DNA from 2 places in the Streptomyces sp. NBC_00090 genome. Region 2 is predicted to be linked to the other one. Evidence: predicted binding sites of a transcription regulator. Region 2 holds the regulator's gene; the other holds the start of a gene.
The links. Region 2 encodes HrcA, which represses chaperone genes, less so after heat shock. Its sites were predicted from a motif close to TTNGCACTCNGNNNNNCNGAGTGCNAA; they were not measured.

Region 1: groL (chaperonin GroEL) is a predicted target of HrcA. The motif match lies at 6,263-6,289, and genes of this name have one in related genera.

What each region holds. Positions count from the first base shown of each region.
Region 1 covers NZ_CP108224.1:4,996,203-5,011,345, reverse strand. Annotated here, with positions in the region: gene OG361_RS22440 (FG-GAP-like repeat-containing protein) at 1-2,228, opposite strand, end outside; gene OG361_RS22435 (class I SAM-dependent methyltransferase) at 2,604-3,368, shown strand; gene OG361_RS22430 (deoxyxylulose-5-phosphate synthase) at 3,453-3,773, shown strand; gene OG361_RS22425 (SRPBCC domain-containing protein) at 3,828-4,298, opposite strand; gene groL (chaperonin GroEL) at 4,468-6,096, opposite strand; gene OG361_RS22415 (cold-shock protein) at 6,572-6,775, opposite strand; gene OG361_RS22410 (MoaD/ThiS family protein) at 7,171-7,449, opposite strand; gene thrC (threonine synthase) at 7,463-8,773, opposite strand; SAM riboswitch class I at 8,767-8,962, opposite strand; gene OG361_RS22400 (glucosyl-3-phosphoglycerate synthase) at 9,111-10,133, shown strand; gene OG361_RS22395 (hypothetical protein) at 10,172-12,025, shown strand; gene OG361_RS22390 (trehalose-6-phosphate synthase) at 12,144-13,583, shown strand; gene OG361_RS22385 (hypothetical protein) at 13,818-14,114, opposite strand; gene OG361_RS22380 (winged helix-turn-helix transcriptional regulator) at 14,315-14,665, opposite strand; gene OG361_RS22375 (NAD(P)-dependent oxidoreductase) at 14,763-15,143, shown strand, end outside.
Region 2 covers NZ_CP108224.1:3,057,140-3,072,282, forward strand. Annotated here, with positions in the region: gene OG361_RS13440 (PhoH family protein) at 1-833, opposite strand, end outside; gene OG361_RS13445 (carbohydrate kinase family protein) at 940-2,058, opposite strand; gene OG361_RS13450 (MFS transporter) at 2,315-3,658, shown strand; gene OG361_RS13455 (adenosine deaminase) at 3,782-4,780, opposite strand; gene OG361_RS13460 (ribonuclease Z) at 4,791-5,693, opposite strand; gene OG361_RS13465 (histidine triad nucleotide-binding protein) at 5,697-6,056, opposite strand; gene OG361_RS13470 (tetratricopeptide repeat protein) at 6,137-7,231, opposite strand; gene OG361_RS13475 (ATP-binding protein) at 7,228-8,571, opposite strand; gene OG361_RS13480 (hypothetical protein) at 8,647-9,012, shown strand; gene OG361_RS13485 (DUF1772 domain-containing protein) at 9,124-9,618, shown strand; gene OG361_RS13490 (16S rRNA (uracil(1498)-N(3))-methyltransferase) at 9,672-10,415, opposite strand; gene OG361_RS13495 (nitronate monooxygenase) at 10,412-11,494, opposite strand; gene dnaJ (molecular chaperone DnaJ) at 11,600-12,736, opposite strand; gene hrcA (heat-inducible transcriptional repressor HrcA) at 12,737-13,756, opposite strand; gene OG361_RS13510 (MBL fold metallo-hydrolase) at 13,905-14,633, shown strand; gene OG361_RS13515 (DUF3097 domain-containing protein) at 14,644-15,143, shown strand, end outside.

The DNA of each region.
Region 1 (15,143 bases), 1.9 Mb from region 2:
AGGCCCCGGGCCTCACCCCCGGTCAGCGTCCGGACGACCTTGCCGGTCGCCTTGTGCTTGAGCGAGAGGGACCAGGAGGCGGCGGGCTTGGAGAGCCACCAGCGGGGCTTCCAGGAGGCGGACATGAGGTTGGCCGCGGGGGTGTCGGAGTCGATGGCGGTCAGCCGGCTGGTGACGCCACCGAGGCCGACGACGCGGACCGCCTCCCAGGGGTCGATGAACGCGACGCCACCGCCGAAGCGGTCGACCGTCCACCCCTGACCGTCGTAGTCGAGCCGGTCGTACGCGAGCCCGCCGACCAGTCGCTCCTCCGCCTCACCGGAACGGACGTCCTCCACGTAGAGCGAGTCGGTCATCCCGCTGGCGGGGAAGGCGAGGAAGCCGTCGCCGAGACGCGGCGTGCTGGAGCGGGGGATCCGGGACCAGACCGGAGTCTTCGTCTCGCGGTCGTACACCAGCACCGCGCCCGGGTCCGAGGCACACCGCCGGTAGATCCACTTGCCGACGACCTCGAGTCCGGTGAACGGGCAGCTCGTCCCGAGATCGGCGGTCTCGACGGTCGCGCCCGTGCGCACGTCGACCGCGGAGAGCGTGCCGCCCGTCGCGGCCGCCGTCCACAGCCGTCCGCCCCACAGCGCCTGCTGAAGGTTGGTGGACTCCCTGAGCACCGCGCCCGTCTCGATGTCCGCGACCATCGAACGCGTCACGGAGCCCGCTTCGGCGCGGAAGTGCACGTAGCGGCCGGAGACCCCGACGAGACGTCCCAGGTCGAGCGGAGCCGTGTACCGGATCAGGACGCTGCGCGTGCCGCCTCCCGTACCCGGTGTGGTCGTGTGCACCGTGACGGCGCAGTCCGAGCAGGCCGGCTGACCGCCGGAGGCCGGACGGTTCACCTGCTCCAGGGTGATCAGACGGCCGTCGCCCGTCTCCGCCCACCAGCGTCCGGATCCGAAAAGGGAGGACGCAATGAGCGACGGGCAGTTCACGGCGGCAGCGAGGGAGGCACAGTTCCACGCGGGCGTCGCCGCATGCGTGCCGGTCAGGGACAGGCTGTACCCCTGGAGCTTCGGCTCGCTCCCCTCGGTCTCGCTCTCCGTCACGACCCTGCCGTGGGACAGCGTGAGGCCGGCCCGCGTGGGCAGCTGATCGGCGGCCACGGACACCTGCGTGGTGACCGGCGCGCCGTCGGCGCCCGGGGAGACCCGCCGCACGCCCCACGGGCTGGAGGCGGTGTCGCCGAACACGTACAGCGCACCGTCCGGGCCGGTCGCGAACGACGCCCCGGCCAGGACGGTGACGCCGAGGTCACGCGGTGTCCCGCCCGCGACCGGCGCGACGCGCAGCTGCGCGAGGCCGTAGTCGTAGCCGTCATCGGACGGGGGGAGCCCGTCGCGGCTGACGATCCAGTCACCGACGACGGCGAGCAGACCGTCCGCGGCGGACCCGTCCTCCGACAGCCGCACGGTCCGGCCGGGAGCGCCGAGGTCCGTACGGGAGAGGACGAACGCCTGGTCCGTGTCCGGCTCGCCGTACAGGACGATCCGGTCGGCACTGAGAGCGGCGGCGCGCGCCGCCGGGGCGAACGGCAGCGCGGGCAGCGGGGTGACGGTGCCGGTGGCGAAGTCGAGGAGCACGGTGACCGGGGCCTCGCCGACGAGGTAGCTGAGGACCGCGCCCGTCTCGTCCTGAGCGAGGACCGACGGCTCCGAGGCGGCACCGGTCAGAAAGACCTCCCGGTCGGCCGGGGCGTCCTCGCCGTAGCCGAGGAAGTGCAGGGTGACGCCCCCGTCCCCGGGCTCGGACCGCACCAGGTGGCCGCCGCTGACGAGGGGCAGCCACGTGGTGCCGAGGTCCGCGGTCCGGGAGGAGGTGACACCGGTCGTGAAGTCATGGACGACGGCCTCCTCGGTGTAGGGGTCGACGCAGACGAACACGTCGCCGAAGGAGAACGGCTCATCCGCGTCACAGCCCGGCGCGTGGGCGATCCGCCCGTCGCTCAGGCTCTGCCAGCGGGCGTGCCCGCCGTAGGACAGCTGGACACCGGCACCGGCTCCCAGAACGGCCGCCGCGGGCGGTGTCCTGTCGGGCAGCGCATCGATCGTCACCTCGTACGGCGCGTCGGACGCGGCCGGGGCCGCGAGTGCGGGTGCGGGTGCTGTGGTGGCCGTCAGGCCGGTGATGCCAAGGGCCGCGCTCAGCGCGAGCGCGACGGCTCTTCGGACGGACAAGTACGTGTGTCCCCTCGTACGGGCGTGAAGCGTGAAAGCGGGAGCGACACGGGAGGGTGGCACGACGGGCAGGCAGGACAGGGCGGAGTGGACCGCGCGGACCTGGGGCCGGCGGGACCCCCCCTGTCGGCAGCCGGATCGTACATTCACGCGATTCGACTGCGCCAGAAACATCTGTCGGCGGGGCCCGGGAAGGCCTCTTCCCGGGCCTGGGAGCGGGCTCGGACGGGCCCACGCACGGGGCCCGCCCCCCGGCGCCCGCACCCCCGCCCGTGGGCCGCCCAGGGCCCGTACAGCCACTCCGCACACCACCTTTGACCTGGGCTTTTACCTCTCTTCCCCCTACCCTGGAGATCGACTCGGAGGGGGATCCCGATGGACCTGAACAACCGTGACATCCGTACCGTCGACGACGTGCTGCGCCTGCTCGACGGGCTGTTCGCGCCCGGCGCCGACCGGTGGACGGAGGGCGGAGCCGACTGGTGGGACGGGTTCTACGCCGACCGCGACAAGCCGGTGCCGTTCTTCGTCGCGAAGCCGGACGAGAACCTGGTGTCGTACGTCGAGCGGGGACTGCTCCCGGCCGGCGGCGGGCGGGCCCTCGACCTCGGCTGCGGGCCCGGGCGGAACGCCCTGTACCTCGCGTCGCTCGGCTACGAGGTGGACGCCGTCGACCTCTCCGCCACCGCGATCGGCTGGGCGCAGGAGCGGGCCGCCGAGGCCTCCGCAAAGGGCGCGCGGGACGTGCGGTTCGTGTGCGGCGACGCCTTCGCCGGCGCCCTGGACACCGCGCTCGACGGCGGCCCGTACGACCTCGTCTACGACTCCGGCTGCTTCCACCACCTGCCCCCGCACCGCCGCGTCAGCTACCTCGCCCTCCTGGACCGCGCCCTCGCGCCCGGCGGGCACTTCGCGCTCACCGCGTTCGCGGCCGGGGAGGGCGGCATGGGCTCGGAGCTGCCGGACGCCGACTTCTACCGGCAGGGCAGGCTGGACGGCGGACTCGCCTACACCGACGGCGAGTTGCGCGCGCTCTTCGCCGACCTGACGGAGATCGACCTCCGCCGGATGCGCGACGAGCCCGCCGGATCGCCGAGCTTCGGCGAACCCTTCCTCTGGACGGCCCTCTTCCGCCGCTGAGCCGCCGGGGGGCGGGCATGGCTCGGAACCGGGGGCGCCGGAAACCCCGTGGAGCCCCCGCCCCCGCGCCCCTACCCTGGCCCCATGGGCCATGCCAAGACCTCGTACGTCTGCCTGCCGTGCCGGGCCTCGTACAAGCAGCCGTACGACCGTGACCGTGAGCGGCGCTGCCCGCGCTGCGCGCGCACGCTCATCCACGTGGGATCGGCCTTCGCACCGCCCCGCCGCCGGGACACCTCGGCCTGGCGGGTGCTCTCGACCCTCCTCCACGCGGGCGTCCGCTTCCACAAGAGCTGCTGCGGCGGGCCGGGTTACCGGCCCCGGACCCTCTCCGAGCTGAAGGCGGACACGGCCGACGCCCGCGCCCGCGGCCTGGCGTTCCACAAGTATTCGGGCACCACCTGAGGCCCACCTGACACCCACCCGACACCCGCCTGAGCCCCGCCCGCGGCCCCGTCCTCACATCGACCGCAGATGCTCCGCCAGCCGGTCGTACTGCTCCCGCACCCCCGTCTCCATGCCCGCCGCCAGCGCCTGGTCCCTGATCTCGTTCGAGGGCCAGAGCGAGGTGCTGGTCAGGGCCGTGCCGCCGTCGGGGGTCGCGTCGAAGGTGAGGGTGACCCGGACCGGGTCGGCGTCCGGCATCTGCTCGAAGACCTCCGTGTAGTCGAGCCGTTCGGCCGGGACGACCTCCTCGTACGTACCGGAGAAGACGATCTCCTGGCCGCCCGGGGCGGTCTGGCCCCAGCGCCAGGCGCCGCCCACCCGCAGGTCGATGTCGACGACCGTCGTGGTCAGCCCCCAGACCCCGTACCACTCACGCACGTGCTCGGGGCGCGTCCACGCCGCCCAGAGCATGCCCGGCGGGGCGTCGAAGGTCCGGGTGATGACCAGCTCGCGATCGGCCGGCGTCGTCAGCAGCGTGACCATGGTCCGTTCCCTTCACGAAGGGCCCATTCCAGGATCGCCCCGCCTCTCCCCCACGTCACCTCCGGCGGAGACGCCCGAGGGCGGCACCCCCCTGATGGGGAGTGCCGCCCTCGGTCTGCTCTTCGCGTTCGGCTTGCGCGTTCAGCGATGAACCACCGATCCCGGAGGATCAGAAGTCCATGTCACCGCCCGGCATGCCGCCGCCGGCCGGCGCGGACGCCTTCTCCGGCTTGTCGGCGATGACGGCCTCGGTGGTGAGGAACAGCGCGGCGATCGACGCGGCGTTCTGCAGCGCGGAGCGCGTGACCTTCGCCGGGTCGATGATGCCCTCGGCGATGAGGTCGACGTACTCGTTGGTCGCGGCGTTGAGGCCGTGGCCGACGGGCAGGTTGCGGACCTTCTCCGCCACGACGCCGCCCTCGAGGCCGGCGTTGACCGCGATCTGCTTCAGCGGGGCCTCGAGGGCCAGCTTCACGATGTTCGCGCCCGTGGCCTCGTCGCCCGACAGGTCGGCCTCGAGCTTCTCGAAGACCGAGGAGGCCTGGAGCAGAGCCACGCCGCCACCGGCGACGATGCCCTCCTCGACGGCCGCCTTCGCGTTGCGAACGGCGTCCTCGATGCGGTGCTTGCGCTCCTTGAGCTCGACCTCGGTCGCGGCACCGGCCTTGATGACCGCAACACCGCCGGCGAGCTTCGCCAGGCGCTCCTGCAGCTTCTCGCGGTCGTAGTCGCTGTCCGAGTTCTCGATCTCGGCGCGGATCTGGTTCACGCGACCGGCGACCTGCTCGCTGTCACCGGCACCGTCGACGATGGTGGTCTCGTCCTTGGTGATGACGACCTTGCGGGCGCGGCCCAGCAGGTCGAGGCCCGCGTTCTCCAGCTTGAGGCCGACCTCCTCGGAGATGACCGTGCCGCCGGTGAGGATGGCGATGTCGTTCAGCATGGCCTTGCGACGGTCGCCGAAGCCCGGAGCCTTGACCGCGACGGACTTGAAGGTGCCGCGGATCTTGTTGACGACCAGGGTCGACAGGGCCTCGCCCTCGACGTCCTCGGCGATGATCAGCAGCGGCTTGCCCGACTGCATGACCTTCTCCAGGAGCGGGAGCAGGTCCTTCACGGAGGAGATCTTGGAGTTGACGATCAGGAGGTACGGGTCGTCGAGCGACGACTCCATGCGCTCCATGTCGGTGGCGAAGTACGCCGAGATGTAGCCCTTGTCGAAGCGCATACCCTCGGTGAGCTCCAGCTCCAGACCGAAGGTCTGGGACTCCTCGACGGTGATGACGCCTTCCTTGCCGACCTTGTCCATCGCCTCGGCGATGAGCTCGCCGATCTGGGTGTCGGCGGCGGAGATGGAGGCCGTGGAAGCGATCTGCTCCTTGGTCTCGACATCCTTCGCCTGCTCGAGCAGGGCGCCGGAGACGGCCTCGACGGCCTTCTCGATACCGCGCTTGAGGGCCATCGGGTTGGCACCGGCGGCGACGTTGCGGAGGCCCTCGCGGACGAGCGCCTGGGCGAGGACGGTGGCGGTGGTCGTACCGTCGCCGGCGACGTCGTCCGTCTTCTTGGCGACTTCCTTGACCAGCTCGGCGCCGATCTTCTCGTACGGGTCCTCGAGCTCGATCTCCTTGGCGATGGAGACACCATCGTTGGTGATCGTGGGGGCGCCCCACTTCTTCTCGAGGACGACGTTGCGACCCTTGGGGCCGAGGGTGACCTTGACGGCGTCAGCGAGCTGGTTCATGCCGCGCTCGAGACCGCGCCGGGCCTCCTCGTCGAACGCGATGATCTTGGCCATGTGAAGTGGTCCTCCCGGACATGGGGTGGATAACGCTCCAGGACCGCGCCGACGCCCGCGACGGACGGCCTCCGATACTCCGCGTGGTTCCTTGCCCCACCCGGCCGGCGGCCTCGTCTGCCCGATCCTCGTAGCACTCTCACCTTCCGAGTGCTAACGCCAATGATTAGCACTCGCCCTAGGAGAGTGCAAGCGACTCTCGACGATCGGGACGTACCAAGAGAGGTCGTCGGGGCGCGGCGGGAGGGGTCATGGGGACGTGGAGGGAGGGGACATGGGGGCGTGACGGGAGGGAGCATGGGGGCGCGGCGGGAGCGGTCACGGGGGCGTGGCGGGAGTAGTCATGGGGGCGCGGCGGGAGTAGTCATGGGGGCGCGGCGCGGCGGCAGTGGTCCGGGAACACGCGAGGGGCCCGCTTCCCCTCAGGGATGCGGGCCCCTCGACGGCGTTGCGTCGGTGGCCGATCGCGCCGCGCTCAGACGGCGAGCTTGACCATGTCCGCCTGCGGACCCTTCTGGCCCTGCGAAATCTCGAACTCGACCCGCTGCCCCTCTTCGAGGCTGCGGTAGCCATCCATCTGGATCGCGCTGTAGTGGACGAAAACATCCGCACCACCGTCGACCGCGATGAAGCCGTAGCCCTTCTCCGCGTTGAACCACTTGACGGTGCCCTGAGCCATGCCTAACTCCCCTATTACTGGCCCTTGCGCGGGACCGCACTTCGCGGACCCGGGTCAGACCCTGCGCCGGAACGCGTCGACCGCCGCTGAATGTATCTGCCCAACTGCCCTCTGCAACAGGTCATTCGAGCGAGAATTCTGGGCACGGCAGAAAGGGGAATTAGGGGGAATCCCTTGAATTACGGGGCAAGTCGGGCCCGGCAAAACGCGCAGATCGTACACAACGCGCACGCACTTTGGCTGCTTCCTGACGCGCAGGGGCGCATTCTCATATGCGCCCGGCATGAGCAGCGGAGGGGACTTCCCCAACTCTACCCCGCTCAACCATACAGAATTGCCCCTTCCGCTTTATGGCGCGGAAGGGGCAATTCAAGAAAGACGGGACAGACAACGACTCAGCAGCCGCCTGCGACCGCCGGGATGATCGAGACGCCCGCGCCGGCCGGGGTGGCCGTCTCCAGACCCTGCTCAAAGCGCACGTCGTCGTCGTTCACGTAGACGTTGACGAAGCGGCGCAGCTTGCCCTGGTCGTCCAGGACGCGGGCGGCGATACCCGTGTGGTTCTTCTCCAGGTCCGCGATGACCTCGGCGAGGGTCGCGCCCTCGGCCTGGACCTCGGACCGACCGCCCGTGTAGGTGCGGAGGATGGTGGGGATGCGGACGTTCACGGCCATGTCTTCGTACCTCTCAGAGGGCCAGGCCCGCGTCGCGGAACGCGTCCAGGCTCGGGCGGATGGTGGCGGTCGCCTGCGAGCTCTCGGCCACGGCGTCCAGGGTCTTGAGGCCGTCGCCGGTGTTCAGCACGACGGTGGTGAGGTTCGGGTCGATCAGACCCGCCTCGACGAGCTTCTTCGTGACGCCGACGGTCACGCCGCCCGCGGTCTCGGCGAAGATGCCCTCGGTCTGGGCGAGCAGCTTGATCGCGTCCACGACCTGCTCGTCGTTCACGTCCTCCACGGCGCCGCCGGTGCGGCGGGCGATGTCGAGGACGTACGGGCCGTCGGCCGGGTTGCCGATGGCGAGCGACTTGGCGATCGTGTTCGGCTTCTGCGGGCGGACCACGTCGTGGCCGGCCTTGAAGGCGGCGGAGACGGGGGAGCAGCCCTCGGCCTGCGCGCCGAAGATCTTGTACGGCTTGTCCTCGACGAGGCCCAGCTTGATGAGCTCCTGCAGACCCTTGTCGATCTTGGTGAGCTGCGAGCCGGAGGCGATCGGGATGACGAGCTGGTCGGGGATGACCCAGCCGAGCTGCTCGCAGATCTCGTACGCGAGCGTCTTGGAGCCCTCGCCGTAGTACGGGCGGAGGTTGACGTTGACGAAGCCCCAGCCCTCGCCGAGCGGGTCGCCGATGAGCTCCGAGCAGAAGCGGTTGACGTCGTCGTAGTTGCCCTCGATGCCGACGAGGTCACCGCCGTAGACGGCGGCCATGACGACCTTGCCCTGCTCCAGGTCGTGCGGGATGAAGACGCAGGAGCGGAAGCCGGCGCGGGCGGCGGCGGCGCCGACGGCGCCGGCCAGGTTGCCGGTGGAGGAGCAGGAGAGCGTGGTGAAGCCGAAGGCGCGGGCGGCCTCGAGGGCCTGCGCGACGACCCGGTCCTTGAAGGAGTGGGTCGGGTTGCCCGAGTCGTCCTTGACGAAGAGCTTGCCGGGGGCGACCCCGAGCTCGCGGGCGAGGTTGTCGGCCTGGACGAGCTTGGTCCAGCCCGGGTTCAGGTTCGGCTTCTCGGCGACGTCGGCGGGGACGGGCAGCAGAGGGGCGTAGCGCCAGATGTTGGCGGGGCCGGCCTCGATCTGCTTGCGCAGCGCCTCGGGGTCACCGGTGGGGAGGTCGTACGCGACTTCGAGCGGTCCGAAACAGAGTTCGCAGGCGAAGATCGGACCGAGGGCGAACACTTCACCGCATTCGCGACAGGAAAGCCCTGAAGCGGGACCGAGGTCGACGGTGGTGGCAGAGGCGACAGTCTGTGCAGCCATGGAGGCGAGGCCCTTTCTCCTCATCTTTCCCATGACGAACTTTTCGTCATGAGACGGATTTGGCACCTTCCCTAGCCGGGAGCCTCGCGCAAAAAAGCTGTGCCCGTCAGGGCTCCACCAGGGGTGGTGGCCGGGAGACGGGTGGGCGAGTAACCGACTGGAGGGTTGCCGGGGCTTCAACGGGCCGTTTCCCTCTGCCCCTCTGGATGAGCGGTATTCGATTGTGAAGCGCGCTGGACTTCGTTCCTGCGCTCCGACGCGGGCGGCACCCCGACGTGCATCGGGCATCCGCGTTGTTCAAGACTGTAACCGAAGGCCCTGGCGCTTGGACGGGCCGTCCGTACCGCGAGATGGAGATCACGTGCTGGAAGAGGTGGAGCGCTGGCTGGACCGGCGGTCCTGGTCCGTGGCTGACCGGCCGATGGAGCGGATCCTCGCCGCCAAGCGAAACACGAGGGTCAGCGTCGTGCTGCCTGCGCTGAACGAGGAGGCGACGGTCGGGGACATCGTCGCCGTGATCCGCCGCGAACTCATGACCGAGGCGGTGCCCCTCGTCGACGAGCTGGTCGTCATCGACTCGGGCTCCACCGACCGTACGGCGGAGGTCGCCGCGGCCGCCGGGGCCCGGGTGGTCGCGCGGGACGCGATACTCCCGCGGATACCGGCCGTCCCCGGCAAGGGCGAGGTCCTGTGGCGGTCGCTCATGGTGACGAGCGGGGACGTCGTGTGCTTCGTCGACGCGGACCTGCGGGACTTCTCGGCGGACTTCGTGACGGGGATCGTGGGCCCGCTGCTCACCGATCCCGGGATCGACTTCGTCAAGGCGACGTACGACCGCCCCTTCGGAACTGCGTCCGATCAGCTCGCCTCCGGCACTGCGTCCGACCAGCTCGCCTCCGGCACTGCGTCCGACCAGCTCGCCTCCGGCAAGACGCCCGGTCAGGGCGGTCGGGTGACGGAGCTGGTGGCACGCCCCCTGCTCAACCTGCACTGGCCGCAGCTGGCCGGCTTCGTCCAGCCGCTGGGCGGCGAGTACGCGGCGCGGCGCTCCCTCCTCGAACGGCTGCCCTTCCCCGTCGGTTACGGAGTGGAGCTGGGGCTGCTCGTCGACGCCCTGCACACCGTCGGCCTGGACGCGCTCGCCCAGGTGGACGTGGGCGTGCGCAAGCACCGGCACCAGGACGAGCGGGCGTTGGGCCGGATGGCGGCGGCGATCTACCGGACGGCGCAGCTGCGGCTCTCGCGCGGGCACCTCGTACGGCCGCGGCTGACCCAGTTCGAGCGGGGCGAGGAGGGGTTCGTCCCGCGGACGTACGAGGTGGACACGGAGGAGCGGCCGCCGATGCTCGACATCACGGAGTACGCGCGCCGCCGCGTGGCGTAACGCCCACTGATGATCCGTTTTGCCTACATTGCCCTTTTATGCGCTTCAGACAACAACACCAGGGCCGGGGGCGACGGCTGGGCGGAGTGGCGGCGGTCATCGGCCTCGCGGCGGCCTCGCTCGCGGTCTCGGTGGCCGGCCCGGCCGCGGCGGACGTCGTCGAGCCCTTCGGCAAGCGGTACGACGAATCGCTCTACGGCGACTTCACGACGCTCGGCAACACGGTCATGGGCTGCCCCACCGCCCCGGCGGACATGGCCGCGCGCTGCGCGACCGCGGCGAGCGGCCAGGGCTCCGACAACAACAACACCTTCGTGATGCGGCGGCTCGACGCCGCCGGCCTGGCGGCGGGCCCGGCCGGCGCGGTGCCCGACTTCGGCTCCAGCACCGGCCACGTCAGGATCCCGGCGGGCGCCGAGGTCGCCTACGCCCGGCTGTTCTGGGGCGGCAACGACGGCACGTACAAGGGGCCGGGCGGGGCGCAGCTCCAGCGCTGCGACAGCTCCGGCGCCGACACCGTCGCCTCGCCCGGCGACCCGGCGACGACCGCCCCGGTGATCAAGGTCGGGACGGGGCCCGCGACCCCGGTCTCGATCGACAGCCTGGTCGCCGACCCGTCCGACACCAACGGCCCGCACTACTACACGGGCGAGTCGGACGTGACCGCCGCCTTCGCGGGCGTCTCGGGGACGGACGCGCAGGTGGCGGTGGGCAACATCTGGGCGCCGAACGGCAAGGGCTGCGTGGCGGGCTGGTCCCTGACCGTCGTCCACAGGTTCCCCGGCCCCGACCCGGTCCGCGCCCCGGAGCGGCGGAACGTGTACGTCTACGGCGGCCACGTCCTCCAGCGCTCGACCTCCCCCGCCACCACGATCACCGTCGACGGCTTCCACCGGAGCGGCGGCACGGCACGGGCGAGCGTCACCGCGTACGAGGGCGACCGGGGCACGCCGGGCGACAGGTTCCTCGTCGACGGCAGGAACGTCACCGAGCCGCACACCGGCAGCACCCGGAACTTCCTGGTCAGCGCGAGCGACGGCGCCGTCTCCCCGAAGTGGGAGAACAACCTGAGCATCGACGCCGTGGCCTTCGACCTCCCGCCCGGCGCGATCCCGCCGGGCGCGACCTCGGCCGATCTGACCTTCTCCACGAGCGGAGACACCTACGTGCCGTCGGCGCTCGCCTTCTCCGTGCCGGTGCCCGACCTGGAGATCACCAAGACGGCGAGCCCGCGCACGGTGAAGCCGGGCGGCACCCTCACGTACACGATCACCGCCAAGAACATCAGCACGCTCGACTACCCGAACGCCAAGTTCGGCGACGACCTGACCGGGAACCTCGACGACGCCGACTACAACGGCGACGTGCGGACGGACCTCGGCACGGTGTCGTACACGAAGCCGAGGATCGGGTACGTCGGGAACATCCCCGCCGGGAAGACGGCGACCGTCACGTACTCGGTGAAGATCAAGGACCCGGCGACCGGGGACGGCAGGCTCCGCAACAGCGTCGAGGTGGAGACCCCCCGCTCCAACTGCGGCGACGGCAGCGCGGACCCGGCCTGCGCGGCGGCCCCGGTGATCGACAGGCCGAAGCCGAGCCCGTCGCCGACGCCGGTGGATCCGACGGAGCCTCCGAAGCCGACGGCCTCCGAGCCCGTGGACCCGTCGGAGCCCGCCTCCCCGTCCCCCTCGGCCTCGGCCTCCGCCTCGGCGAGCGCGTCCTCCCCGGTCCCCCCGGCCCCGGCCCCGGGACCCCACGGGCAGGACGGCTCGATGGCCGAGACGGGCAGCAACGGTGAGCGGCTGTGGCTGCTCGGCGCGCTCGGCGTGGCACTCGCGGCGACGGGCCTGGTGGCGAAGGCCGCGATGCGCGGCCGACGCGACCTCTGACCCCGCCGCCCCCCACCGATCCCCTGACGGGCCGATCCGACGACCACGCACCGTGGCCGGATCGGCCCGTCTCGTATACGTACGTTTGAGCGTTTACGGGACGGGCTAGGTTCGCCACATGGCTACTGTGCTTGTCGCATCCAACCGGGGCCCGGTCTCGTACGTGCTCGGCGAGGACGGTTCGCTCGACGCCCGCAGGGGCGGCGGCGGGCTGATCTCCGGGCTGAGCGCGCTCTCCTCGCAGGACAGCCTGTGGGTGTGCGCGGCGCTCGGCGAGGGCGATCGGGAGGCGGTGCGGCGCGGGGTCGGCGAGCCAGGCACACGGATGCTGGACATCGCCCCGGACGTGTACGCAGACGCGTACAACGGCATCGCGAACTCGGTGCTGTGGTTCCTCCACCACCATCTCTACGACATCCCGCGCGAGCCCGTCTTCGACGCGGAGTTCCGGCGCCGCTGGGAGTCGTACCGGAGCTACAACCGCGCCTTCACGGAGGCGCTGGCCGCAGAGGCGGCCGAGGGCGCGGCGGTCCTGGTGCAGGACTACCACCTGGCGCTCGTCCCCGGACAGCTCCGGGAGCTCCGCCCCGACCTGCGGATCGGACACTTCACGCACACCCCGTGGGGCTCGTCGGCGTATCTGCGGATGCTGCCGGACGACATCCGCGAGGAGCTGCTGTGGGGGATGCTCGGCGCGGACGAGCTGGGTTTCCACACCTGGGGATGGGCGTCGACGTTCATCGGCGGCGCCGCCATCGACAGCGCGGACGGGACGGCCCAGGGCAGTCTGCGGAGCGAGGACCCCTGGCGCGGGGTCGAGCACCGGCGGCGGGGCGGCCCGAAGCGCCGCACCCGGGTCGCGGCGTACCCGCTGGGCGTCGACGGCGAGGAGCTGCGGGCCCTCGCCCACCGCCCCGAGGTGGACGAGCGGCTGGCCGGGCTCCGCGAGGAGGTCGGCGACCGGAAGACCATCGTCCGGGTCGACCGCACCGAGCTGTCGAAGAACATCCTGCGCGGCCTGCTCGCCTACCGGGAGCTGCTGACCGTCCACCCCGAGTGGCGCGACCGGGTGGTCCACCTGGCCTCGGCCTACCCGTCCCGGCAGGATCTGACGACCTACCGGGAGTACACGGCCGCGGTGGCGGAGCTGGCCGGGGAGATCAACGCCGAGTTCGGCACGGCGGAGTGGCAGCCGGTCCTGGTCTCGGTGCAGGACGACTTCACCCGCTCCCTCGCCGCCTACCGGCTCGCGGACGTGGCCCTGGTGAACCCGGTGCGCGACGGCATGAACCTGGTCGCGAAGGAGATACCGGTCGTCTCGGAGGCCGGCTGCGCGCTGGTCCTGTCGCGGGAGGCGGGGGCCTACGCGGAGCTCCGCGAGGACGCGCTCACCGTGAACCCCTTCGACGTGACGGAGACCGCCGACGCCCTCCACACCGCCCTGTCGATGCCCGCGTCCGAGCGCGCCGACCGCTCGAAGCGCCTCGCCGCGGCGGCGACGGCCCTGCCGCCGCAGCGCTGGTTCCTGAACCAGCTGGAGGCGCTGCGCGGCAACTGACCGAAGCTCGTGGCGAGTACTACTCCCGCACAGGATCGACCAGCGAAAGTCGGCGCGCGGGCGCCAGTTCCGGCCGTCGGCGTAGATGAACCCTGGTCGGTGAGCTGGCAGAGAGCGCGAGACACCGAGGACCGGGACATGCCGACCTGCTCGGCGAACTCCGCCTTGCGAGCGCACGCAACGGACACCGCCGGGCCTGCCCTTCGGGCGGACGGGCTACTTTCGACACACCCCCTAGGTGACGGGAGCCACCTTCGACCTCAGGCCACCAGGGCGGTCGGCGAATGCCTTCTCCGCGTCGACCTCGTAGCACACGTTGACGCTCGAGTCACCGAGAATGGTGTCGGCGAAGCCCTGGACGTCCGCTACCGATTCCGTCTCCCACAGGCACGTTACGACGGATCCGTCGACGTGCGGGTAGAACTGCAGCACCCGGGTGCCTTCGGGCGCTCCGGTGCCGTCGATGAGGGCCTGGCCACGGGGGAACGCCGTCTCGGGGTTCAAGATCTTGTGCTGGACCACGACGTACATGGGTCCTCCTCGTCCGGTGTCGTGTCGTTCGACGATTCGACGAGGCGTTCGGAGGCGGGCGCCGCGCCGCACGTAGTCACCGATTCCATTGTGGACCGGCTGGTCACGCCGGGCTAAATCTGCGCGAGGGGTCGACCGCCAGGCCTGCCGGCCGGAGCGCCGGAACACCGCGCCGATCCGGCCGACCGGGCTGGAGTCTCTCAGGAGCCGGACGCCCGCTCCCTCCGCTCGCGTCCCCAGGCCGCGAGCGGTTCGAGGGCGTCGTTGAGGCGTGTCCCGTCCTTGGTCAGGCCGTACTCGACGCGGGGCGGGACCTCGTCGTACGAGACGCGGTCCACGATCCCGTCCGCCTCCATCTCCCGCAGGTGGGAGGCGAGCACCTTCTCGGTGATGCCCGGGACGAGGCGGCGGAGCTCGCCGAAGCGGCGCCGCGGGGGTTCGTGGAGCGCCCACAGGATGAGCACCTTCCACTTGCCGCCGATCACCTCCATCGTGGTGTCGATCCCGCAGACGTGCCCGTCCTCGGCTCCTGGCCGGTTCAGCGTCGCCATGTGCCCACCCTCCTGACCTGCTCGCTCACCTCAGGGTAACCACCCACTTCCAAGTGGGTACTTGAGCAGGTCAGAGCCCTGGACCAGCCTTGCGGTCATGACAGCGAACACGACAGACAAGACTCTTGAGACCGCTTCGGAGAAGACCCCCGTCACCCTGCTCGGCCTCGGCGCCATGGGCACCGCCCTGGCCCGCGCCTGGCTCGCCGCCGGCCACCCCCTCACCGTCTGGAACCGCACCCCGGGCCGCGCGGCCGGAGTCGCCGCCGAGGGCGCGAAGGTCGCCGGCAGCGCCGCCGAGGCGGTCGCCGCGAGCACCCTCGTCGTCGTCTGCCTGCTGGACGACTCCTCGGTCGGCGAGGCCCTCGCCGACACCGACCTGGCGGGGAAGGACCTCGTCAACCTGACCACCACCGACCCCGCCCAGGCCCGCGCCCGCGCCGAGTGGGCGCGCGAGCGGGGGGCCCGCTACCTGGAC
Region 2 (15,143 bases):
TCGAAGCCGAGGCGGGTGAGGAACATCTTCATCTGCTCGGGGTTCGTGTTCTGTGCCTCGTCGAGGATGATGAACGCGTCATTCAACGTCCTGCCCCTCATGTAGGCCAGCGGCGCGACCTCGATCGTCCCGCTCGCCATGAGCTTGGGGATCGAGTCCGGGTCGAGCATGTCGTGCAGTGCGTCGTAGAGCGGACGCAGGTACGGGTCGATCTTCTCGTAGAGCGTGCCGGGCAGGAAGCCGAGCCGCTCACCCGCCTCGACGGCGGGCCTGGTCAGGATGATCCGGGTGACCTGCTTGGACTGCAGGGCCTGGACCGCCTTGGCCATGGCGAGATAGGTCTTGCCGGTACCGGCGGGACCGATGCCGAAGACGATCGTGTGCTTGTCGATCGCGTCGACGTACCGCTTCTGGTTGAGCGTCTTGGGCCGGATCGTGCGTCCCCGGCTGGAGAGGATGTTCTGCGTGAGCACCTCGGCGGGAGTCTCTTCGCCCTCCGCCGATCCGTTCTCGCTCGCCCTGAGCATGGCGATCGAGCGTTCCACTGCGTCCTCCGTCATCGGCTGACCGGTGCGGAGCACCAGCATCATCTCGTCGAACAGGCGCTGTATCAGGGCGACTTCCGCCGCGTCTCCGACCGCGCTGACCTGGTTGCCCCGGACATGGATGTCGGCCTGCGGGAACGACCTCTCGATCACGCGGAGAAGCGCGTCACCGGAGCCGAGCAGACTCACCATCGGATGCTTGGCGGGGACGGTGAAGTGGGCGCGGGCCTGGTCGGGCGCCCCGTCGTCGCGGGGCGCTCCGTTGTGGGCTGTGGGTGTCTGAGTCATGGGCCGGCACTAAGGCCTGCACATACCTCCCGTTGCAGGGTTCTCGCTGCTCGACAACCTCTCGGCTTCCAAGCCTACGACTCGGCGCCGACAAGCCCGTAGTGGTTTACGAGGCTGCCGCCCGGAAGCCGATCGTGGGCACCGCCCGGCGCAGCGGCCAGGGGCGGGCGGGGGCCGGCAGGAGCCGCTCCAGGAAGGCGTAGCGGCCGCGCAGCGCCTCGGGGTCCTGCTTGGCGTGGCCCTGGACGTGCTGCCACCAGGCGGCGATCTCGCCCCAGGTGGGGGCGGAGAGCGAGCCGCCGAACTCCTGGACGGAGAGGGCCGCGGTGAGACCGGCGAAGGCGAGCCGGTCGGCGAGGGGCCAGTCGGCGAGGGTGCCGGTGACGAAGCCCGCGACGAAGACGTCCCCGGCGCCGGTGGGGTCGAGGGCGGAGACCTGGATGGCGGGGACCTCGGCGGTCTCGCCGGTGGCGCCGTCGACGGCGTAGGCGCCCTCGGCACCGAGGGTGACCACCGCGTAGCGGACCTTGTCGGCGAGGGCGCGGGCGGCGGCCCGGGGGCAGTCGGTGCGCGTGTACCGCATGGCCTCGGCGGCGTTGGGCAGGAAGGCCTCGCAGTGCTCCAGGTCGGCGAGGCCGGCCAGGTCCCAGCGGCCGGTGTCGTCCCAGCCGACGTCGGCGAAGACCTTGGCGCCGCCGCGGGCGGCCTGGGCGACCCACTCCTCGCTGCGGCCGGGGACGAGGGAGGCGACGGCGGCGCGGGCGTGCGGCGGGTAGGCGGGCAGGGCGCCGTCGAGCGGTGGGGCCTCGTGGCCGTGGGAGACCATCGTGCGCTCGCCCTCGTAGGCCATGGAGACCGTGACCGGGGAGTGCCAGCCGGGGACGGTGCGGGAGAGCGAGAGGTCGATGCCCTCGCCCTGCTCCAGGGCGTCCCAGCAGTACTCGCCGTAGTGGTCGTCGCCGAAGGCGGCGGCGAGCGAGGTGCGCAGGCCGAGGCGGGCGAGGGCGGTGGCCATGTTGGCGACGCCGCCGGGGCTGGAGCCCATGCCGCGGGCCCAGGACTCGGTGCCGCGCACGGGGGCGCTGTCGAGGCCCGTGAAGATGATGTCGAGGAAGACCGTGCCGGTCAGGAAGACGTCGCAGGCGGGGTCGGTGGGCTCGCGCAGACACACCAACGGGTCGACCCCGGCGTGGTGTTGCGGCTGGTCTCCCCTTGCTGTGCTCACGGCAGGCTCCCGGGTCGTGGTCCGATCAGGTCAGTGTGCCCGATGGGGGGTGGGTGACGGGTGGGACGCACGAGGAAGGCCGTCCCCCTACCCGTAAACCCACCCATCAAACCAAGAGTGACCCGGATCACACATTTTACCCGGGGCTACCACCTTCTCGGGCAAGTCGCCTGCTTGATACACATGGTTCCGCGACCCCGTGCCTCCTGCACCAACGGGCGCTCCACCCCTCCCCTTTTCGTTCCCGGGAACGCCCATGTCGTCGCGGCCTCGCGGCTCGGGGGCCCTCGTCGCCCTCGTCGCCCTCTTCACCGCCGGTTACCTCGCCCCGTACCTGCTGCCGACCGTCGTCGGCCGCCTCGCCTCGGGGCTCGGCCTCAGCCCCGCCCAGGCGGGCCTGGTCGGCTCCGTGCTGCTGCTCGGCTCCTCCACCGCCGGTTTCACGCTCGCCGCGCGCGGGGAGCGGATCGGCCCCCGCGCGGCGGCCCGCGCCGGCCTCCTCGCGATGGCGATCGGATACGGCTCCGCCGCCGCGACGCACACCGTGCCCCTGGTGGTCGCGGGCGCGGTCCTCGGCGGCCTCGGTTCCGGTACGGCGACGGCGGTGGCCGCGGCCGGCATCGCCGGACAGCGCGACCCGCACCGCGCCTCGACGCTGGGCCTGCTCACCGTCTCGGCCACGGCCGGGGCCCTCTACCTGTCCCTGCCGCACCTGGGCGGCGGCCACGCGCCCGCGCTGCTCGCGATCGCCTGCGCGGCGGCCCTCGTGTGGCCCCTGACGGGCCGGCTGCCGTCCGCCACGCGCGCGCGTGGCGGACATACCGAGCCGGGGGCCTCCCGCACGGGCCCGCTGCCCTACCGGCGGGCCGGGGCGGTGCTCGCCGGGGGCATCCTGTGCTGGTCCCTCGCCCAGAACGCGCTCTGGGGCGTGAGCGGCCGCATCGGACTCACCCAGGCCGGGCTCTCCGAGGTCACCGTCGGCGCGGTCTTCGCGGCGGCGCTCGGCGCGGGGCTCGCCGGGGTCACGGCGGCGGGGGCGCTCGGCTCGCGCCTGGGCCGCGCCGTGCCGATCGGCGTGGGCACCGTCCTCATCGCGGCCTGCGTGCTGCTGAGCTCGGCAGCCGGGAGCCTGGCCTCCTTCGCGACCGGCGAGATCCTGTGGAACGCCGTCTACCCGGTCGTCCTCTCGTACCTCCTGGGCCTGGCCGCCTCCCTCGACCCGCGCGGCCGCTGGGCCGTCCTGGTCGGCTCGGCGTCCTCCCTGGGCGTGGCCTGCGGCCCGGTCACCGGCAGCCTCCTCTCGGAGCACGCCGGGTACACGGGCATGGGTGTGGTCCTCTGCGCCCTGCTCCTGCTCGTCGCCGTCCCGATGACGGCGGTGGCCCGCCACGCCGCCGGCCGCCCCCTGGTCCCCGGCTCCGTCCGCCGCCGCGGCGGCGCCCCGGCCGCGATCCTCGCGGGCACGGCCTCGGCGAGCACGGCCCTGGTCCCCCAGATGGGCGCCCCGGAACAGACGGTCGCCCCCATCCCGGTCCCGGCGGGCCGCCGCCGCCTCGTGAAGTCGGCGTTCCGGCTGGCGAGGCCGAGCGACCGGGGCTGACCGCCGGGCGGACACGTCAGCCCCGCCGGCGTTTGAGGCGCGGGGTCCAGGGCGGAGCCCCGGTGACGGAAAGGGGCGGGGTGGGGAAGAAGCCCGCCGCAGGCGGCCCCGCACCCGCCCCGACTACTCCCCGTCGAACGCGTACGCCTCCACCTCGGCGAGGTACCGCGCCCTGCGGGGCTCGTCGTCCTCCAGGAAGGAGGCGCGGAAGGAGTTCCGGGCGAGCTCCCGGAGCTGGTCCTCCGTGAGGCCCAGCGCCTCCCGTACCCCGGAGAAGTTGTCGCCCACGTAGCCCCCGAAGTACGCCGGGTCGTCGGAGTTCACCGTCACGAGCAGCCCCGCCGCCATCATCGCGGGCAGCGGATGGTCGGCGAGGGTGTCGATGACGCGGAGCCGGACGTTCGACAGGGGGCAGAGCGTGAGCGGCACCCGCTCGCGGGCCAGCCGGTCGACGAGCTCCGGGTCCTCCATGCACCGCAGACCGTGGTCGACGCGCTCCACGCCGAGGACGTCGAGGGCCTCCCGGACGTAGTCGGCCGGGCCCTCCTCGCCCGCGTGGGCGACCCGGCGCAGCCCGAGCCGGGCGGCCTCCTCGTACACCTCGCGGAACTTCGCGGGCGGGTGGCCGACCTCCGCCGAGTCCAGGCCGACGCCGGTGATCCGGTCCAGGTACGGCTTCGCGGCCTCCAGGGTGGCCAGGGCCGACTCGGCGGACTCGTCGCGCAGGAAGCACATGATGAGCCGGGTCGAGATCCCGTACCGCTCCTCGGACCGGTCCAGGGAGGCGCCGAGGCCCTCGATCACCGTGCCGATCGGGACTCCGCGCGCGGTGTGCGCCTGCGGGTCGAAGAAGATCTCGGCGTGCCGGACGCCCTGGGCCGCGGCCCGCTCCAGATAGGCGTCGGCGAGCTCCGTGAAGTCCTCGGCGGTGCGCAGGACCGCCATCAGGCCGTAGTAGAGGTCCAGGAAGGACTGGAGGTCGCTGAAGCGGTACGCCTCGCGCAGGGCGGCGGTGTCCGCGTACGGCAGGGTCACGCCGTTCCGCGCGGCGAGCGCGAAGGCCGGCTCGGGTTCGAGGGTGCCTTCGATGTGGAGGTGGAGTTCGGCCTTGGGTACGGGCATGGGTGGTGCTCTATCTCTTCGGTACGGGGACCCTCATGAGGTCCTGGGCAATGCTCAGTTCGCCGTCGAACCCGGCCGCCCGCGCCTGCCGCTCGAACTCGGCCGGGTCGCCGTAGCGCTGCGAGAAGTGGGTCAGGACGAGGTGCCGCACCCCCGCGTCCCGCGCCACCGCGGCGGCCTGGCCGGCCGTCAGATGGCCGTGGTCGGTGGCGAGGCGGACGTCCTCGTCGAGGAAGGTCGACTCGATGACGAGCATGTCGGCGCCCTCGGCGAGGGCGTGCACCCCGTCGCAGAGGCGGGTGTCCATGACGAAGGCGAAGCGCTGCCCGCGCCGGACCTCGCTGACCTCGTCGAGGGTCACGCCGTCCAGCACGCCGTCCCGCTGGATCCGGCCCACGTCGGGGCCCTTGATGCCGTGCGCGGCGAGCCGCTCGGGCAGGATCCGGCGCCCGTCGGGCTCGGTGATCCGGTAGCCGTACGACTCGACGGGGTGCGAGAGCCGGTACGCGTCGAGGGTGTACGCCTCGGTGACGGCGAGCGGCCCGTCGGCGGCGACGGGCGACTCGGTCAGCTTCACGGTCTCGCGGTAGGCCGTGGCGTACCGCAGCCGCTCGAAGAAGTGCTGCCCGCTCGCCGGGTAGTGGGCGGTGACCGGGTGCGGGACCTGGTCGAGGTTGATCCGCTGGATCACCCCGGCCAGGCCGAGCGAGTGGTCGCCGTGGAAGTGCGTCACACAGATCCGGTCGAGGTCGTGCGCCGCGACCCCGGCGCGCAGCATCTGGCGCTGGGTGCCCTCGCCGGGGTCGAAGAGGATGCCCTGGCCGTCCCAGCGCAGCAGGTAGCCGTTGTGGTTGCGGTGCCGGGTCGGGACCTGGCTGGCGGTCCCGAGGACGACCAGTTCGCGTACGGACACTGCTTAGCCGGGGGGCCAGTTGAGGCCGCGGCCGCCCAGCACGTGCGCGTGGGCGTGGAAGACGGTCTGGCCCGCGCCGGCGCCGGTGTTGAAGACGATCCGGAAGCCGTGGCCGTCGATCTTCTCCTGCGCGGCGATCTCTCCGGCCTCGCGCAGTATGTCGGCGGCGACCGTCGGCGCGGCAGCCGCCAGGGAGGCGGCGTCCGGGTAGTGGAGTCGCGGGATGACGAGGACGTGGGTGGGTGCCTGCGGGTTGATGTCGCGGAACGCGAGGGTCGTCTCGGTCTCGCGCACGATCGTCGCCGGCACCTCCCCTTCCGCGATCTTGCAGAACAGGCAGTCGCTCTGCGGCTCTCCGGCCATGGCCCGGGCCTCCTCGCCTCTGATGTGGATCGGTCCAACGGGAATGCTATCCGCCGGCACCGACATGACCGCGCCCCCGGTCAGTCCTTCGGCGCGCGGCGGTTCAGGGCCGAACGGCTCACCCAGTACGTGATGATCACCGCCCAGAACAGCGGCGTCCCGAGCCCGCCGACCGCGCCCGACTCGAACGACCACAGGGCCATCGTCACCACCGAGTACAGACCGAGCAGCCCCACCGCGGTCGCCATCGCGATCACCGGCCGGCAGGCCCGCGCCACGAGCAGCATCGGGCGGCGCAGCCGGGGCGGGACCCGGCGGCCCATCCACAGCACCCAGCCGCCCCAGGCGCCGAGGAGGACGGCCGCGCCGATCACGAAGGGAACGACCGCCTCCGCGCCGGTGGCGCCGGAGCGGACCGGGGCGGTGGCGAGGAAGGAGGCGACGAAGCCGACGAGGGCGACCCAGCGGGCCCCCGCGGCGGTGTTCCAGGCCATGGCCTCCAGGTTGTAGCGGGCCTTGCGGTCGTCGAGGTCGAGCGCGGCGGAGGCGACGAAGCCCTCGGCGGCCTGCGTCCAGGCCCCGCGCCGGAACCAGCGGCGCCGCAGCCGCAGCAGCGAGAGGTTGTTGTGGGCCTCGCTGCTCTGCGGGTTGAGCCGCAGGGCCGCCTCGTACGCCCGCTGCGCGGTGGCGTGGTCGCCCCGCCGCTGGGCGGTCAGGCCCACCAGGAAGTGGGCCGCGTCCTCCTCGGGGCCGAGGGTGACGGCGGCCCGCGCCGCCTCGTACGCCTCGACCGTCCGGCCCGGGGTGCGGGCGTGCTCGCCGAACTCGGCGAGGGCGGTGCCGAGCGCGTAGTGGCTGCCCCAGTACTGCGGGGCGAGCTCGACGGCGTGCCGGGCGCTCGCCTCGGCCTCCGGGAACCGCCGTAGTCCCAGCAGGATCTGTACGCGCATCAGCCAGCCCATGAGCAGCTCGGGTTCGGCGCGCAGCGCCTGCTCCACGGCGGCCAGGGCGGCCGGTCCCGCGCCGGCCCGGTGGTGGCAGCGGGCGAGCAGGACGAGGGCCTCGGCGTCCTCGGGATCGGTCGCCAGGTGCTGGGCGACGAGGGCGCCGGCCTGCTCGTACCGTCCGGTGTCGTACAGCGCCTCGGCGCGCAGGAGCGCGGTCGGAGTGGTCACAGCTTGCGCTTCCGCTTCAGGTAGGCGAGGAGGTCGTCGTAGAGCCCGCCCTCGTTGGCGAACATGGCGACGTTCCGGGCGGCGGCGAACCACGGCTCCGTGGACGGCCTGATCTGCTTGGCCGCGCCGAGGAGGTCCTTGGTGGTGATCAGGCGTACGGAGCCGCTGCGGGCGGAGTCGAGGAGCGCGGCCTCGGCGGCCGTCTCGCAGAGGTGGGCGAGGTCGGCGCCGGAGAAGTCCTCGGTGACCTTGACGAGCTTGCCGAGGTCGACGGCCTCGATGGGGCGCTCGCGCAGGTGGTAGCGGAGGATCGACTCCCGGGCGGCCGCGTCCGGCGGCAGCACGAGCAGGGTGCGGTCGAGTCGGCCGGGGCGGCGCAGCGCGATGTCCACGTCCCAGGGCACGTTGGTGGCGGCGAGCACGAAGACGCCTTCGTTGCCGGCGCCGCTCGCGATGCCGTCGAGCTCGGTGAGGAGCTGGTTGACGACGTTGCGCAGTCCGCTGTGGTGCGTGCGGGAACGCTTGGCGCCGAGGGCGTCGAGCTCGTCGAGGAAGACGACGCAGGGCGCCTGTCGGCGGGCGGTCTCGAAGATGTCGTGGATGTTCTTCTCGGAGGCCCCGATCCACATGTCGAGGACGTCGGAGAGGGAGACGGTGAGGAAGCTCGCGCCGAGCTCGCCCGCGACGGCCCGGGCGATGAAGGTCTTGCCGCAGCCGGGCGGCCCGTACAGGAGCAGCCCGCCGCGCAGCGACTTGCCGTACAGCTTGCGCAGTTCGGGGTTGCGCATGGGGGCGAGGAAGGCCGCCTCCAGGCGGTCCTTGACCTCGTCCATGCCGCCGACGTCGGCGAGGCGTACGGAGCCGGGCGCGTCGACGTCCCAGGCGGCGGCGTCCCCGGCGGGGCCGTCACCACCGGCGGCCTGCGGCTCCTCAAGGAAGCGGGGGCCGACGAGGTCCTGGACCTGCTGCTCGGCGGCGGCCCAGTCGAAGGCGGGGGCGTCCCCGGTCGTGGGCGCGGGCGCCGCGGGTGCCTCGGGAGCGGGGGGCGCGGGTGCCTCGGGAGCGAGGGACGCGGGCGCCGCGGGAGCAGGGGGCGCGGGTGCCTCCGGCGTGGAGCCCGGTGTGGCGGCCGGGGGCAGGCCCATCGCCCGGACCATCAGCGCGCGGGCGTCGGCGTCCCCGGGCGCGTGCTGGAGGGCGACGGCCGCCTCCGCGACGGCCTCCTCGTTGCGTCCCTCGGCAAGAAGGAGCTCGGCGAAGTGGAGGCGCAGGGGTACGTCACCGGGGGCGGCGGCAACGGCGGTGCGCAGACTGCGGATCAGAGGGGACTCGTCGGCCATGCGGCCACCCTAAGGAGCACCCGGGTGCGGCCGTCCACCGGGTTCCGGCAGACACCCGTCCGTACACTGCGGCGGATGAGACGGGAAGGCGCGCTGCGCGAGCTGACGGTGGGCGGCACGGTGTGGCTCTGGAACGTCCGGCACCGCCACCCCGACTGCCGGACCGTGCTCTCCCTGCGCCGCGCGGAGCACCGCCACGCGCTGCTCCGGCTGGTCTTCCGGAACGCTCCGGGGCGGGCCGTGGCCGGCTTCCCGATGGGCGTCGGCGAGGTGGCCGCCGGAGGCGGTTGGCTCAACCTCAACGAGCCGGGCGTGGTGCGCCGCTTCCTCCAAGAGGCCCTGGCACGCGGCCTCGTCCCCACCGCTCACGGGGAGACGGACGAGGACGGCTGGCCGCTCTTCGACACCCTGACGGCGACGGAACCCCCGGACGCCGCATAGGGGGTGTCCGGCGGACCAGGGCCGGGGCGGTGGACGGGCGGTGGACGTGCGCGTATGCCGGTGCGACGCACGACCATGGTCCTGGGACCCGCCCCTCACTTGAATGGGGACATGACACAGAACACGGGTGGGAAGAGTGCCGGGGCGGTCCTCGGAGCGGCGACGGTGACGACCGGACTGCTGGCGGGGGTGTGGTTCGCGTACGTCTGCTCGGTGATGCCGGCGCTCGCGCGCAGCGACGACCGGGTCTTCGTCGAGGTGATGCGGAACATCAACGACGTGATCCAGAACCCGGTCTTCTTCACGCCGTTCTTCGCCGCACCGGTCCTCGCGGCGGTGGCCGCCTGGCAGCACCGCGCCACCCGGGCGCGGACCTGGACGATCGCCGCGGCCGTCCTCTGCGCGGCGGTCTTCCTGGTCACCTCGGCGGTGAACGTCCCCCTCAACGACGCCCTCGCGACGACCCGCGACCCGGCCGCGGCCCGGGCCGCCTTCGAGGGCCCCTGGGTCGCGTGGAACCTGGTCCGCGCGGTCCTCTCGACGGCGGGATTCGCCTGCCTGCTGCGGGCGACGACGGTACGGAACCGGGCGGGGGCGCGGGACTGAGGCTAGGACGTGTGCCGGGCGCCGCCGGGCAGGCGGGACTTTCGACACACGCCCTAGCTCCAGCGGCCCGTGCGTCCCAGGACCAGGGCCGTCGCGGCCGTACCCGCCGTGGAGGTGCGCAGCACGCTGCGGCCCAGGCGGTACGGCTTCGCCCCGGCCGCCTCGAAGGCCGCGAGCTCGTCCGGGGAGACACCGCCCTCGGGGCCGACGACCAGCACGACCGAGCCCTTCTCAGGGAGTTCGGCGGTGGCGAGCGCGCCGCTGGGATGGTCGCGGTCCTCGTGCAGGACCGCGGCGAAGTCGGCGCCCGCGAGGAGGGCGGCGACCTGCTTGGTCGTCATCAGGTCGGCGACCTCGGGGAAGCGGGTGCGGCGCGACTGCTTGCCCGCCTCGCGCGCGGTGGACCGCCACTTGGCGAGCGCCTTGAGGCCCCGGTCGCCCTTCCACTGGGTGATGCAGCGGGCGGCGGCCCAGGGCACGATCCCGTCCACGCCGGTCTCCGTCATGGTCTCCACGGCCAGCTCGCCGCGGTCGCCCTTGGGCAGCGCCTGGACGACGGTGATCCGCGGCTCCTCCTCGGGGTCCTCGTGGACCTCGTCGACCCGCACCGTCAGCTGGTCCTTGCCCTCGGCCGCCAGCACGACGCACTCGGCCCAGCGGCCCCGGCCGTCGGCGAGGACGAGCTCCTCGCCCTCCCGCAGCCGCTTCACGGAGACGGCGTGCCGGCCCTCCGGCCCGCCCAGGAGGAAGCTCCCCGGGCCGGGAACGGCGTCGACGACGAAGACGGGTGCGGTCATGAGGCGCTCCTGTGAGCCAGCTCGGAGAGGGCGGTGTCGAGTTCGGCGGCCAGCACCTCGACCAGCTGCCCGGCGGGGAGTTCGCGGGCCAACCGGTGGCCCTGCCCGGCCCACAGGGCCATGCCCTGGGCGTCGCCGGAGGTGGCGGCCGCCTTGCGGAGCGGGGCGGTGAGGTGGTGGACCTCGGGATAGGCGGCGGGGGCGTACGGCCCGTGCTCGCGCATGAAGCGGTTGACGAGCCCGCGCGCCGGACGCCCGGAGAACGCCCGGGTGAACGCGGTCCGGGTGAAGAGCGGGTCGGTCAGGGCCCGCTTGTGCAGCGGGTGCGCGCCCGACTCGGGACAGCCGAGGAAGGCGGTGCCGAGCTGGGCGGCGTCGGCCCCGGCGGCGAGGACCGCGGCGATCTGCGCGCCGCGCATGATCCCGCCGGCGGCGACGATCGGCAGCCCGACGCTCTCGCGGACCTGGGTGACGAGGGCCAGGAGCCCGGTCCCCGGGGTGTCGTCGTCCTCCGGGTCGTCGCGGTACGTGCCCTGGTGCCCGCCCGCCTCGACGCCCTGGACGCAGACGGCGTCGGCACCGGCCCGCTCGGCGGCGAGGGCCTCCTCGGCGGAGGTGACGGTGACGAGCGTGAACGTTCCGGCACGGGCGAAGGCGGCGAGCGTCCCGGGCTCCGGACACCCGAAGGTGAAGGAGACGACGCGGACCGGGTCCTCCAGGAGGATGGCCAGCTTGGCGTCGTAGGCGTCGTCCCGGCAGTCGTAGTCCTCGCCTAGCGGGGTCTCGTACCAGGTCGCCTCGCCGGCGAGCTGGTGGCGGTAGACCTCGACGGCGGCGGGATCGGCGTGCGGGCCGCTCTGCGGCATGAAGAGGTTGACGCCGAACGGACGCGCGGTCAGCCCGCGCACCTGTTTGATCTCCTGGTAGAGGCCTCCGGCCGTCTTGTACCCACCGGCCAGGAAGCCGAGCGCACCGGCCTCGCAGACGGCTCCGACGAGCTCGGGACAGGAGCCGCCACCCGCCATGGGGGCCTGCACGATCGGATGCCGAGAGAGATCGTTCAGTGCGGTGGTGGACATACGGGCATCGTTTCATGACCGTGCTGCCGGGCCGAATCGGTACGTCAGGTACGGAAAGGGCGGCACCCCCGATGCCGGGGTGCCGCCCTTTTTCCGCTCCAGGCTCTACCGCCCGTTGAACGCATCCTTCAAGCGCGAGAACAGCCCCTGCTGCCCCGGCTGGAACTGTCCGGTGGGCCGTTCCTCGCCGCGCAGCTTGGCCAGCTCGCGCAGGAGCCGCTCCTGCTCCGGGTCGAGCTTGCCCGGGGTCTGCACCTCGACGTGCACGATCAGGTCGCCCCGGCCGTTGCCCCGCAGGTGCGTGACGCCGCGGCCGTGCAGCGGGACCGACTGGCCCGACTGCGTGCCCGGGCGGATGTCGATCTCCTCGATGCCGTCGAGGGTCTGCAGCGGCACCTTCGTGCCGAGCGCGCCCGCCGTCATCGGGATCGTCACCGTGCAGTGCAGGTCGTCGCCGCGCCGCTGGAACGTGTCGTGCGGGATCTCGTGGATCTCGACGTACAGGTCGCCGGCCGGACCGCCGCCGGGGCCGACCTCGCCCTCGCCGGCGAGCTGGATCCGGGTGCCGTTGTCGACACCGGCCGGGATCTTGACGGTGAGCGTGCGGCGGGAGCGGACCCGGCCGTCGCCCGCGCACTCGGGGCACGGGGTCGGGACGACGGTGCCGAAGCCCTGGCACTGCGGGCAGGGCCGGGAGGTCATGACCTGGCCCAGGAAGGACCGGGTGACCTGGGAGACCTCACCGCGGCCGCGGCACATGTCACAGGTCTGCGCGGAGGTGCCGGGCGCGGCACCCTCACCCGAACAGGTGGTGCAGACGACGGCCGTGTCGACCTGGATGTCCTTGGTGGTGCCGAAGGCCGCCTCGTTGAGGTCGATCTCCAGGCGGATCATGGCGTCCTGGCCGCGGCGGGTCCGCGAGCGCGGTCCGCGCTGCGAGGCCGTGCCGAAGAAGGCGTCCATGATGTCGGAGAAGTTGCCGAAGCCACCCGCGCCGAAGCCGCCCGCGCCACCGCCGCCGGAGGCCGAGAGCGGGTCGCCGCCGAGGTCGTAGACCTGCTTCTTCTGCGGGTCCGAGAGGACCTCGTAGGCGGCGTTGATCTCCTTGAAGCGTTCCTGCGTCTTGGGATCGGGATTGACGTCCGGGTGCAGCTCGCGCGCGAGCCTCCGGAAGGCCTTCTTGATCTCGTCCTGGGAAGCGTCGCGGCGCACGCCGAGTACGGCGTAGTAGTCCGTGGCCACTTACGACTCCGCCAGGATCTGTCCGACGTAACGTGCCACTGCGCGTACCGCTCCCATCGTTCCGGGGTAGTCCATGCGGGTCGGTCCGACCACGCCGAGTTTGGCGACTGCTTCGCCGCCCGAACCGTAGCCGACCGAGACGACGGACGTGGAGCTCAGCCCCTCGTGGGCGTTCTCGTGCCCGATGCGTACGGTCATGCCCGATTCCTTGGCCTCGCCGAGCAGCTTGAGGAGCACGACCTGCTCCTCGAGGGCTTCCAGGACGGGCCTGATCATCAGGGGGAAGTCGTGTCCGAAGCGGGTGAGATTGGCGGTGCCGCCGATCATCAGCCGCTCCTCGTGCTCCTCCACGAGCGTTTCGAGGAGGGTCGCGAGCACGGTCGAGACCGTGGCGCGGTCCTCGACCTCCTCGAAGGACTCGGGGAGGTCCTGCACCAGCTGCGGCACGTCGGCGAACCGGCGGCCGACGACCCGGCTGTTGAGCCGGGCCCGCAGATCGGCGAGGGAGGTCTCGCCGAAGGGCGTGGGGCAGTCGATGACCCGCTGCTCGACGCGGCCGGTGTCCGTGATGAGCACGAGCATCAGGCGGGCCGGGGCCAGCGCGAGCAGCTCCACGTGACGGACGGTCGAGCGGGTCAGCGAGGGGTACTGGACGACGGCGACCTGACGGGTCAGCTGCGCGAGCAGCCGCACCGTACGGCCGACGACGTCGTCGAGGTCGACCGCGCCGTCGAGGAAGTTGTGGATGGCCCGCCGCTCGGGCGTCGACAGCGGCTTGACGCCGGCCAGCCGGTCGACGAAGAGCCGGTAGCCCTTGTCGGTCGGGATGCGGCCGGCGCTGGTGTGGGGCTGGGCGATGTACCCCTCCTCCTCCAGCACGGCCATGTCGTTACGGACCGTGGCGGGCGAGACACCGAGTTTGTGGCGCTCCGTGAGCGCCTTGGAGCCGACGGGCTCCTCCGTCCCGACGTAGTCCTGGACGATGGCGCGCAGCACCTCGAGTCTGCGTTCGCTGAGCATTCGTGCGCACCTCCAGCTGTCGTCGTCGTTCCGGTTGCTCCGCTTTTGGCACTCACCCTGTCCGAGTGCCAGCAATCCCCCGGCCAGTGTACGGCGGCGGACAACACTCCTGGCAAGGAGGCGGCAGCCCAGCGGCTAGCGTCGCCCCATGGACATCGATTGGGAAGCGTACGGCTGGGAGCGGTTGGCGGAGGGAACCGGCAGGCGCCGGCTGCCCGGCTGGGACGCCACGGTGGGCCTGGTCACGGGCGAGCGGGCGGTATTGCTGTACGACACGGGCTCGACGCTCGCGGAGGGCGCCGAGCTGCGGGCACAGATCGCCGCGCTGACGGGCGGCCGGAGAGTGACGCACATCGCACTGAGCCATCCGCATTTCGACCATGTCCTCGGGACTGCGGCCTTCGCGGGCGCGGAGGTCTTCGGCGCGGTCGGGGTGGACGAGCTGCTCGGCCGGGAGCGGGACCGGGAGGCGCTGGGCGCGGACGCGGTACGCCAAGGAGTCGACGCTCGGGACGCGGCGGAGGCCGTCGACATGCTGGTGGCCCCGCGGCACGTGGTCTCCGGCGAGTGGACGCTCGACCTGGGCGGCCGGCAGGTGCTCCTGGCCAACGTCGGCCCCGGTCACACGGGTCACGACCTGGCGCTCTTCGTCCCCGGCTCGCGCGAGGTCGTCTTCTGCGGGGACCTGGTGGAGGAGTCGGGCGAGCCGCAGGCCGGACCGGACGCGATCCCGTCCCGCTGGCCGGACGCGCTGGACCGGCTGCTGTCGCTCGGCGGCGAGGAAGCGTTGTACGTGCCGGGCCACGGGGCGGTGGTGGACGCCACGTTCGTACGGACACAGCGCGAGGAGCTGGCACGCCGCTTCGACGTGTCATAACGTCGCCCGAATGCGCAGCTACGACCCGGACCTGACACCCGCCTGGAAGCGGTCGGCACCCGTCCCGGAGATCCCGGCGGACCCCGACCTCGTCGTCGAGGAGGTCTCCACGGGCTTCTGCGGGGCCGTGATCCGCTGCGAGGCGGGCACGGTGACCCTGGAGGACCGCTTCGGCAAGCACCGGGTCTTCCCGATGGAACCGCGCGGCTTCCTCCTGGAGGGCCGGGTGGTCACCCTGGTGCGGCCCTCCGCCGCCGCCCCGGTACGCCCCACCCGTACGGCCTCCGGCTCGGTCGCCGTACCGGGCGCGCGGGCGCGCGTGGCGCGGGCGGGCCGGATCTACGTGGAGGGCCGGCACGACGCCGAGCTCGTCGAACGGGTCTGGGGCGACGACCTGCGGATCGAGGGCGTGGTCGTGGAGTACCTGGAGGGCATCGACGACCTGCCGTCGATCGTGGCGGAGTTCGGCCCGGCCCCGGACGCCCGGCTTGGCGTCCTGGTGGACCACCT